Regions from separate parts of the Paenibacillus sp. FSL H3-0457 genome, predicted to be linked through region 1. Evidence: riboswitches for the same ligand, from Rfam matches in the RefSeq annotation. Region 1 holds a riboswitch; each other region holds the start of a gene.
What was found. Region 1 has a riboswitch for cyclic di-AMP ahead of MHH25_RS17550 (3D domain-containing protein). Riboswitches for the same ligand answer to the same signal wherever they lie in the genome.
Positions count from the first base shown of each region.

Region 2: it holds a riboswitch for cyclic di-AMP, as region 1 does, so the genes downstream of both, MHH25_RS00530 (C40 family peptidase) here and MHH25_RS17550 (3D domain-containing protein) in region 1, are expected to answer to the same signal.
Region 3: it holds a riboswitch for cyclic di-AMP, as region 1 does, so the genes downstream of both, MHH25_RS10645 (C40 family peptidase) here and MHH25_RS17550 (3D domain-containing protein) in region 1, are expected to answer to the same signal.

Region 1 is NZ_CP150283.1:3,967,615-3,971,459, reverse strand. It holds gene MHH25_RS17560 (ABC transporter substrate-binding protein/permease) at 1-941, shown strand, start outside; gene MHH25_RS17555 (amino acid ABC transporter ATP-binding protein) at 928-1,650, shown strand; cyclic di-AMP (ydaO/yuaA leader) riboswitch at 1,869-2,064, shown strand; gene MHH25_RS17550 (3D domain-containing protein) at 2,067-2,741, shown strand; gene MHH25_RS17545 (polysaccharide deacetylase family protein) at 2,849-3,640, opposite strand; gene MHH25_RS17540 (hypothetical protein) at 3,794-3,845, shown strand, end outside.
Region 2 is NZ_CP150283.1:108,410-112,254, reverse strand. It holds gene MHH25_RS00540 (M1 family metallopeptidase) at 1-959, shown strand, start outside; gene MHH25_RS00535 (hypothetical protein) at 970-1,821, shown strand; cyclic di-AMP (ydaO/yuaA leader) riboswitch at 2,067-2,204, shown strand; gene MHH25_RS00530 (C40 family peptidase) at 2,244-2,678, shown strand; gene MHH25_RS00525 (GNAT family protein) at 3,034-3,528, shown strand; gene MHH25_RS00520 (cytochrome c) at 3,679-3,845, shown strand, end outside.
Region 3 is NZ_CP150283.1:2,350,838-2,354,682, reverse strand. It holds gene MHH25_RS10660 (carbohydrate-binding protein) at 1-317, shown strand, start outside; tRNA gene MHH25_RS10655 (tRNA-Leu) at 462-545, opposite strand; gene pelA (pectate lyase) at 722-1,684, opposite strand; cyclic di-AMP (ydaO/yuaA leader) riboswitch at 2,103-2,234, shown strand; gene MHH25_RS10645 (C40 family peptidase) at 2,240-2,704, shown strand; gene MHH25_RS10640 (carboxymuconolactone decarboxylase family protein) at 2,778-3,107, opposite strand; gene MHH25_RS10635 (hypothetical protein) at 3,249-3,467, opposite strand; gene MHH25_RS10630 (hypothetical protein) at 3,587-3,845, opposite strand, start outside.

The sequences.
Region 1 (3,845 bases):
ATAAAATCTCGGATATCGTGCTTCAACTGCAAACAAAACGCATTGACGCGGCAATCGTTGAAGATACCGTTGCTGCAGGTTATCTGGACGATATCATTGGGCTTGCTGCTGCTGTTCCAGACGAAGAGCAAGCAGAAGCGGCAATCGGGATTCGTAAAGGTAATACCGAGCTGCTAGCTGCAGTAAATGGAACACTGGAGCGACTGAAAAGTGAAGATAAAATCAATCAGATGGTGACGGACGCCAGCCTCTTGATGGCGGATAAAGCGAACAAATCACAAAATATTTTCCAAGTATTCTGGGAGTACAAAAGTTTCTATGCTACAGGTGTAGGATACACACTTCTGTTGTCTGCACTTGGGGTTATCTTCGGGGTAATTATTGGATTGATCATCTGTTTGTTCCGTTTGCATGACGCTGCAATCTTGCGCTGGATCGGTACGGCTTACGTTGAAGTGATCCGTGGCACACCGATGTTGGTACAGTTGATGATTATTTACTATGGTTTTTCCCTGAGCTTTGGCATTAACTTCACTGCACTTCAGGCAGGTATCATTACACTTTCAATCAATAGTGGTGCCTATCTGGCGGAGATTTTCCGTGCAGGTATCCAAGGTGTGGATCGTGGTCAGTTGGAGGCAGCGCGTTCATTAGGTATGGGAAGAGGCGCCGCGATGCGTTATATCATATTGCCACAAGCCTTCAAAGCTGTATTACCAGCGATCGGTAATGAATTCATAACTATCATCAAAGAATCCTCCATTATCTCAGTTATCGGTATGGTGGATATTATGTATCAGGCAAGTGTAGTCAAGAACATTACGTACCAAGGCTTGAGTCCATTTTTGATTGCAGCAGCCATCTACTTTGTAATGACGTTCATTTTGTCCAAGCTGCTGGGACGACTGGAAAGGAAGTTGAGTGCAAGTGATAGACGTTAGACAATTACACAAATCTTATGGAAATAACGATGTGCTTAAGGGCATTAACGTGACGATTGGCAAAGGTGAGGTTGTCGTGGTCATCGGTCCTTCCGGTTCAGGTAAAAGTACTTTCTTGCGTTGTCTGAATCTGCTGGAACAGCCTACCTCAGGAGAGATTGATTTTGAAGGCGTGTCAATCACGGACCCCAAGCATAACATTAACGCAACTCGTGAGAAAATGGGCATGGTGTTCCAGCACTTCAACCTGTTCCCACACAAAACGGTAGAGCAAAACATTACGATTGCTCCAATTAAAGTGAAGAAACAATCCACTCAGGAAGCGGAGAAAATCGCCGCTGATCTGCTTAACACCGTGGGCTTGTACGATAAAAAAGATACATTCCCGAATCAGCTGTCTGGTGGACAGAAGCAGCGGATCGCCATTGCTAGAGCATTGGCCATGCAGCCGCATGTGATGCTGTTTGACGAGCCTACGTCGGCACTGGACCCCGAAATGGTCGGTGAAGTGTTGGATGTCATGAAACGTCTTGCAGAAGGCGGGATGACAATGGTCATCGTAACCCATGAGATGGGTTTTGCACGTGAAGTGGGAGACCGAATCCTGTTCATGGATGGCGGGGTTATTGTGGAAGAGGGAACACCTGATGAGGTGTTTGGAGCTCCAAAAAATTCACGTACACGTGATTTTCTTGCCAAAGTACTCTAAACGATGTGATTAAATAGCGTTACTGACTTCGAGTCGGTAACGCTATTTTTTATGGATAATAATCGCGTAAGCATTCGGAAAAGTAACTATTCTGTTACCAAATATAAAGGAATCGGGTCAACAAAATTTTCTGAATTAACCAGTATTCTTACAAATGCTTACATGCTAAAAACCATTTGGTAAGAATTACTACAAGTTCAGGTTACAAAATTGTGATATATTGAACTCTGCCGAAACTTCCGGACAGGGAGTGCGGGGGATGTAACGATGCAGATTGTGCAGGGGGAAGATCTACAGCACACTGCTTGGGGTGAATTAGGGGTACATAACGTTTCAAATGTAACGAAGAACCTATAGGGTGGCTCCTCATCCGAATCCGACAACTAACTTCGCAGGCATAATGAGGGAGGAAGACCATGATTAACAAGAAACGTATAGCCAAAACAGCAGTAGCATTAATGACAACAGCAATGCTCATTCAAGCCGTTCCGGCTCACGCCGATTCAGTTCATGTGGCCAAAGAAGGGGATACCTTCTACACCTTATCAAAACAATATGGAGTAGCACTCAACACGTTGGTTAAAGCAAACAACGACATTTCGGCTTACAACATTTATGGTGGTTTGAAAATTACGATTCCCGGTAAGGCAAACAATGTTGCAGCCGCTGCGGCAACGGAGAGCAAGACCCCAGCCAAAACGGTTACCACAGCAAGTTTGGACGTTAACGCAGATAACAAAGTGGTTCAAGCCTGGGGTAAGACATTCGATTACAGCAAAGCTGTGAACGTAAAAGCAACGGCATACTCTGCAGATCCGTCTGAAAATGGAGGATGGGGTGCAGTCGATTATTTCGGAAATGACCTTGAACTGGGCACAATTGCAGTTGATCCAAGTGTAATTCCACTCGGAACCAAAGTACTGGTAACTGGTCACAGCCATCCAGGATTGCCAAAACAAGCTTTTGTAGCCACAGCACGTGATGTGGGCGGTGCAATCAAGGGTCACCGGATTGATATCTTCATCCCGGGTAGCAAACAGTCCGTAAGCACATTTGGATTTCAGGATATCGAGCTGTACATTCTGAAGTAGAGAGAAAATAACATTTAAAATGAATTCAAACAGGGTGTCTGCCAGTCGCTAATTCGCGATTGAACAGCACCCTTTTAATATTCTCATTATTTGTTATCACGGTCATCCTAATCTTTGGCCTTTGGCAATCCCAGCATTTCGTCCAAGGTGACCAGTTCATATCCCCGATTACGTAGTTCCTCAATAATTTCAGGCAAAGCCTTAATCGTGCCGTTCAGGTTTGACCCTACACCGCCTCCAGCATGTTGCAGAACGATGGAGCCAGGTTTCACGGCAGACAGGATGTTATCTTTCACCTGTTCCTTTGAAAGGCCTTTCCAGTCCAGGGAGTCTACGTTCCAGTTCACAATGCTATAGTGTTGTTTGGCAGCCCATCTCAGCTGTTCTTCATTAATGTCTCCATAAGGTGGCCGAATCATCTTGGGCGTATAACCCGCCAAACGTTGAATAATATCCCCGGTATGTAAAATTTGTTTGCGAAAGGCATTCATCGACAGCTTACTGAATTCAGGATGATTGTAGCTGTGATTACCAACCATATGCCCTTCCTTAACAATGCGTTTCACCAGATCCGGATGTTTCTCAGCACGACTACCCACGATGAAGAATGTAGCTCTGACATTGTACTTCTTCAATACATCCAGTACTTGTGGAGTAAACCGTGGATCAGGTACATCATCAAAAGTCAGTGCAACCTTCTTGGTTGAAGGACCATTGGTTTTAAACGTATCGGCATATTTTTGACGTAATTGTCCCAATGTCAGTTGTTCTTCTTCCGCAGAATCCAAACCTGATACGGATTCACTTGGCGGGCTTGAAACATCCCGCGATGAAACTGGAGCATGATATCCTCCGAGAAAAATAACGATAACCATTAGCATAATGAGGCGTACGCGCATAATAACGGCCTCCTTTTCCAAAATGACGTTCTCCTTGGTATGCCCGGGGGCTCCATAAAATATGCGCAGTGTGAGAAGTTTCATTGCCGATTTAGCTCATGACAGCCATAATTCCTCCATATATAACATATAGAAAAGGATAGGTGGATGGGTATGAGTACATATGATTTGAAATCCATACGTTTACAGGTGATTGAAGCAGGAG
Region 2 (3,845 bases), 3.1 Mb from region 1:
CTCTAGCCAATTATAGCAAATGGTTTGGCCCATATCCTTACGCTACCTTATCCATCGTAGTTCCACCCAAAGCGGGGAACGGCGCTGGAGGTATGGAATACCCTACGCTAGTTACGGCCTTTGGAGCCGATGACACTACGCCAGGTTATGACCTGGAACGTACCGTAGTCCACGAGATCGGACACCAGTACTTCTACGGCATGGTTGCCAGCAACGAATTCGAGGAAGCCTGGCTGGATGAGGGGTTCACCTCTTATGCAGAAGACAAACTAATGGAGCAGGAATACGGATTGATTCCGAATCTGCCGGTACAATCGGGACTGATTACGTCTCCTTCATCCTTAACACAAGAATCCTGGAAGTTTGATTCACAGAATGAGTATGCAGCCAATGTCTATACACGTGGCAAGCTTGTATTGCTTGGTATCGAACATCAAGTCGGTACCAAAAAGATGGAACGTATTCTCTCTACCTATGTGAAGAAGTACCGTTTCAAACATCCCACTTCGGCTGATTTTCAGAAAATTGTGGAACAAGTGACCCGCACTTCCTGGTCTGATTATTTTGACCAATATGTCTATGGTAACGGGATGGCTGACTTTGCTGTAGAGAAGATTCGTGTTACGCCCGTACAGAAAGACGGTCAAACATTGTACGAGTCATCCGTGACAATTGCAAAAAAAGGCAGTGATTACAGCGCCGTTCCTGTTCGCATTGCTTTTGAAGACGGACATATCCTCACCAAGCAATGGAATGGCAAAGAAGATCGCATCACGTATAAATTAACTCACACATCCCCCGTATCCTGGGCCATGACCGATCCCCTGTACTCGATCGTGCTGGAGAACCGCCATATGAACAATTTCCTGAAATCCGGACTGGATGAGCGGGCGAAGTCCCGCTGGAGCATGAGTGTAACCAAACTAATAGAAGCCATATTCGGAGGTCTGTCATGGTGAGGTGGAAACGGTGAAAGCGAAAATACGTGAAGGCTGGTTTCTCGTCCGTCAGCATATGTTCATTGCCGCACTCTTATTTCTCTATCAACTCATTTGGGGATATTTCTTCTATCGAATGGTACAATCGGCGGTCATCCCACTACTCCTTCGCTATCCAGATGCTGATGCCGGTGAGCTGAGTACTCTTTTGTTCAAAATGGAAAGTCAACTTAACCTGTCTACCCATCCGGAGGTTCATCGTTATCTATGGATTCTCGGGGGCATGCTGCTGGTTCGCATGTTGATCAGCCCCCTCATTCAGGCAGGACTGCTCTACTCACTTCAGCACTTTAATTCTACAGAAGAGCGCATTCCGTTTGTCCGCGGAATCAAAAATCTGTGGAAACCGATGCTGCTGCTCCACACCATACGTACATTATTGATACTTCTGCCCGCCTACTGGCTCATACCGAAGCTCTACTCGATTCTCATGGACGGATTTCATTCCCTTCAATTACTGTTGCCTGGTATACCTTATGTTGCTGCCTGGGTTGTATATGGTTGGATCATCCACCATGTCATACTCTACATGCAGTTCGGTGTTTCGGCACCAGAAGGAGAAGGCGGGGCTCACGGTACCCTCAAAGCCCTCTGGATTGCACTGCGTCATCTCATCGCTGTAATCGGCATTGCATTACTGCTGGGCGGAGTACACCTGCTCGTCTTTGGGGCATTCACTACAGCCTCATGGTTATTAACGGGACTGACCGGACTTATACTACAACAGACGTATCCACTTGCCAGATGTCTATTGAGTCTGTGGAAAATATGCAGCCATTTCCGATTATGGCAGTCCAAAATATCCAAAGGTGAGAGCAGATAGTTTAAAAATTGTTACCATCACATGTTAAACTCATGGCCTAATATGTACTTATAAATAGGCAAACCTCAACCTTTCCCCGTCAAAGGTCGAGGTTTTTTTTGCTAAATTTGTTGCTAAACGTTGCCAAAGCCGTACTCCTCTGTTACAATAATCGCAGTGAGTTTTTAGTAACAACTTTGTAATCTTTACATTCATATTTGTAACTACTTAAAATTAAATCGTCATTTCTTGATTTCGCAGGTGCATAACTAGCATAGCCAAATTCCTGGCACCTGGGAAGCGGGGGAACCAGTTATGGGTGAATTGATCTTGCTACAGAGGGATCATAGGGGACCTTCAACCGAATCCTTAAGCTAACCTCGCAGGCATTGGAAGGGGAATATCTCTTGTTCAAGAAGAAATTAACCGCAGCTGTACTTAGCATCACATTCGCTTTATCGCTTGGTGCAGGTAGCGCATTCGCAGATTCAAAGATGGACACAGTAATTGATTCAGCAATGGGAACTACATACAAAAGTGGGGGAACAACGCTCAACGGCTTTGACTGCTCCGGATTTACACGGTATGTATTCGACAAGTTGGGTATTGATTTGGCACGCCAATCCAGTTCCCAATTCGACATGGGCGATTCCGTATCCCGCATGGAAATGAGAGCTGGCGATCTGGTGTTCTTTAATACAACAGGTAAAGGCGTATCTCATGTAGGAATCTTTGTAGGGGATGGAAAGTTCGCACACTCCTCTTCTTCCAAAGGTGTTACGATCAGTGCATTGAGTGAAAACTATTGGGCCAATCGTTATGTTGGCGCAAAACGGATTATGAGCACGGACGCATATGAATCACTGGCCCTTGACTAGGGACAAGCTGAGCAACATGATGCTGTAACCATTAACCATACTGGAACGAAGCAAGAAGCATAACAGAACCGCCCGGTACATTCTCCGCAGGAATGTATCCGGCGGTTTTTTTGTGCTTCAATCCTTATTCATGTTGCAAGTTATACTCGGGGCATATCCTGCGACATCAACAGGTTCATTTTGCGTTCGTTCGTCCGTGCCCTTATGATGTTTTTACCCATCCCGTTATAATATAAACGAAATTACCGGAACTTTTGTTTCATTTTTTTTCTTGGGAAGGAAGACTTGCTAAATGAACATCACTTTTGTAGAGTGGACAAAGAGTTCTGTTTCAAGGAAAGGAGCATGCAGGTGTATGAAGGAAACCCCTGTGACGTTTCACGTTGTACCCATGCGAGAAGAACATGCGGAGCTTATCTGCAGTTGGCAGTATGATCCGCCTTACAATATCTACAGCTGGCTCCCCTGGGAGCAGATGAAAGCTCTGGAAGTGGAATTCGGAGATGCACAGCTGCGGCAGGAGCAATATGCGATCGTCCTGGATCAGAACGATCGTATATGTGGGTTTGCTCAATACTTCCCACTTCAAGGGGTAACCCGGATTGGCCTTGGCATGCATCCAAAGCTGTGTGGTCAGGGTCAAGGGACAGCTTTTGTCTCTGCCATTGTACAGGAAGCTATTCGCCGAAATCCCACGAATGAGATTGATCTGGAAGTACTCACTTGGAATGCTCGTGCCATTCAAGTCTATCTGAAGAGTGGATTTGTCACCCAGGATACATACGAACGACAGACCCCAAGCGGCTTGAAGCCCTTTCACTGTATGGTTTATGAAGGGCCTCGCGGTTAGAATCCATTGCAAAACAACCAAATTTGCCCCTTGTTATGTGATTAGTTCAAAAAATTCCCACAAAATGCTATGATGTCAGTACAGGTTCCGTTATAATGATATGGATAGTTTCAGGTTAGATGATCTTTCATTCTGGAGGGGACATAAGGGATGCACAAATGGATCATGAGCGGAGTATTTTTTGCAGCATGCGCTTTAGCTATTGTTTTAATGTTTACGCTTCCAGGGAAAGAAGAAGTGGCTGAAGAAGCCAAGCCAACCATGCCGGAAGTCACATTGGATGCCGGACAAGCTGAAGCACTGGTCAAAGCCAATTG
Region 3 (3,845 bases), 1.6 Mb from region 1:
CTGGGTCCGGGTATGTTAACTTCAATGCGATGTCTGGTTCGGCCATTCAATGGAACGGCATTAATAACACGACAACAGGTACCAAAAACGTAAAGTTTCGTTATGCGCTGGAAAGCGGCACACGGAACCTCGACATTTTTGTGAACGGAACCAAAGTCATTAGCAACGAGCCCTTTCCGGCTACGGGAAGCTGGTCCACTTGGGTTGAAAAAACAATACAGGTCCCCATGAACACGGGGACCAATACATTGAAAGTGGTTACCACCGGATCGGAAGGACCGAATATTGACAGCGTTAATGTTACCGCAGCACAATAAACGTTCCGTATGGCTGATGGAAGACATTTGCTGTACGTGCAGCTAAGCACTAACCTGTTGAATACTCATCACTAAAGTTAGTGTTATATCAAAAAATGCAAAAAAAGACTCCTTAAGCGTTAGCTTAAGGAGTCTTTTTTTAGATGCGGTCGAGAGGACTCGAACCTCCACGGGGGTTAGCCCACACGGACCTGAACCGTGCGCGTCTGCCAATTCCGCCACGACCGCATATTATATCTCCGTCATCAATATCGGCGACAAGAAATAATATATCATGCGTAATCTATCATGTCAACACTGAAAATAATAACAATAAAGCCCGAATCAGACGTCCATGTCGATTCGGGCTTTACCTTTAACTGCTGCTAATAGTTTGGTTCATTAATACGGAAGCATACTACAAATTACAGCTTGGAAGGCCAGTTGCCATACCATGCATAACCGCCTCTTCTTTCTTTATCAATATCACTTAATTTGTATTTAACTACCCCGTCACGACCAATAAAGATTGGTTTATCCGTTCCGATCTCATAGAAGCGTGCCCAAATTGGTGCAGCTTTGGAATCAGCGATAATTTTACTATCTCCATTAGCTCTTTCATACTTGTAACCCGTAATTTTCACTTTGTTAAACCAAACCTCCGCTCCTTTAATGGATGCGGTAATTTTAGCGTTAGCAGGTCTGGTTTTCAGAAATTTAACAATCGTTACACTCTCTCCAGCTGTCAGCGATGGCACTTCGTAGATTCTTGCACTCGCTGGTTTAAGAGAGCTGGAATCATGTTGTTGTCCCCATGCTGTCAGCTTACCACCTGAAACGACCTGTGTATTCAGAATCGCCTCCACACCTTTGGCAACTGAATTTTTACTGCGGTTAGCAAGTGTGCTGTCGATAAATGAGAAATCACCTTTGCGTGCTGCTACTTCATCCAGCATGATCATTACATTAATCATGGCATCATCATTGTAAGTGATGTGCTTGTGGTATCCGGAGCTTTGGTAAACTTGTGGCCACCCGCCGTTTGAATACTGCATGTTGATCAAAAAGTTAATTCCTTTGATTGCAGCTGTGGAGTAACGCGGATCATTCGTCTTTTTAAATTCCTTCGCCAATCTTCTAATTTCTGAGTATGTAGCCTTGTTGTCTATCGTGGACTTTGCCCACTCTCCACTTGTCTGTTTATAATCTTTTCTCCAACCTCCATCCGGCAGCTGGTTCTTCAAAATATCAGAAATACTCGCTGTAGTACCCGACGCATCTGCAGCAGATACCGTCCCTACAGGGAGAACTGCCATTCCAACTACTGAGAACACCATCGTACATGCCAGGACAAAAGTAATTATTTTCTTCGCTTTCAAATGTAACACTCTCCTATGTTCGTTTTTATAAATCTTCCACTTCTACTTTACGTATGATATACGCCCCAAACCTCCTTTATTTGTATTTATCGCATAATAAAATCAATTTTCATCCAATATGTGGATTGGATAATCAGATAATATGCAAAAAATCGATTTTTGTCAATATATGCAACTTAATGAATATAATCTCTCTAATTCTACATAACGGGATAGTTCTTTTAACTCATGACAAACCTATTTATTTATCCAAATTCGTCTTAAACGAACCAATAATGACGTTTTTGTCATGAATGATACCCAAACTTGATCCCTTCTTTCATATAAAAACCTTAATTCCGCTAACATTGAGGTATTACGAAGGGTTTTAAATGGGTTTGACAATTACGCATTTATGCAATATAGTTTCAAATAGTTACAAAAACTTAATTATTCATTGCCGAGTTTCATGTTTGAAAACGGGGGAACCAATTTGGGTGAATTATTCTTATACATAGGAAATATAGGGAACCTTCTACCGAACCCTTAGCTAACTCCGTAGGCATCGAAGGGAGAACATTGATTTTGAAAAAACTGATTATCTCCATTTTTGGAGCAGCTGTATTATTTACATCCGGGGCAACAAGCACAGAGGCAAGCAGTATCAACTCCGTAGTGAACAACATGACAGGTATTCCTTACAAATGGGGTGGCACAACTGTAGCCGGCTTCGACTGTTCTGGTTTTATGAGATATCTTTTCAACAAATACAGCATTGAATTACCACGTACTTCGCAGCAGCAAGCCAAAGCAGGTACTCCCGTATCCAAGAGCAATGTTCGGACAGGTGATCTGGTGTTCTTTAATACAACAGGCAAAGGCATTTCACATACAGGTGTATATATCGGCGGCGGACAATTCGCTCATGCCTCCAGCAGTAAAGGTGTAAGCATCACGAAGTTATCGAATCCATACTTCAATGATCGTTATGTAACAGCACGTCGGGTAACTGGACAGTTTATGTATGATAAAATGTTAGGTAAAATGTGATTCACATACAAAAAGGCATCGGTTATTAACCGGATGCCTTTTTTGCACTTAAAAATGTATGTTGCATTGCTTACTAATGTAGCGCCTTCTGCACTCGCATCGCACCCTGAGACAGGGCATGTCCTCCACCAACAGCTCCAGCCACGGCTACGGTCTCCATAATCTCCTGATCTGTTGCGCCCTTAGCACGGGCTTCTTCTACATGGTAGAAGGTACATACCTCATTGTTGGCGAATAATCCAATGCCAAGCGCAATTAGCTGTTTTGTCTTCGCATCAATCACACCAGGTTGGAAACATTCTCCGGTAAACTCATGATACGACTTCACCACACCTGGCAGCACATCGCTTAATGCTCCAATCTGATCCTTGTAGGCATGAACTTTATCATTCATCAATGTCATGGCTTGTAGCACACCCTCTCGGCTATAGTTACAGATCTTCCTCACTGTACCTATCTTCTCTCCCGAGTGAGCCAATTATGCCAAGAAATCATGGTAATTCCAAACATTTAAAGCTCATGGCCCTGCCATAATTATCAGCTGTTACTCACTAAGTGGACTCTGGCGCGGCTCGCTGAACAGCTGATAGCTGTAACCTCGGTCCAGCTTAACGACACGTCGATTCTGACGACGGATAAGTACCTGCTCGCCATCCCAGGCAACCACAATCCCTTTCACGTCGTTCGATTCCAGCTCGTCCCGTACGACTCTAACTTTCTCACCTGACAGACGCAGGGCGTCCAATTCTGTATCACTAATCATCTTCATGGCTCCTATATTTCAAATTTATTTACAAAAAGAGACCTAAATGAAAAGTCATTTAGGTCTCACGTGACTGTATTGGACTGTCATGTCATTCGAAATTATGTCCCGACTGAAAGTTACCGCTGCGCGTGCTCTTTGCTGTCGTTCTTCTCGAACCAAAAATCAAGCACTTTGGCGGACATCACACGTTCTTCAAGGTACTCCACTTGATGCGGTGTAAATTGTTCTTTCCAAGAGAAGGACAACTCTTCGCACAAGCCTACAATCGTCAGTAATTCTGACCAGGCAACATAGCGTTTGTACCAGAAAAATTGAGGATGTTCAATCATATAGGGATAAAGGTCATCGAATTCCGTATGTTTACAATCCAGGGCA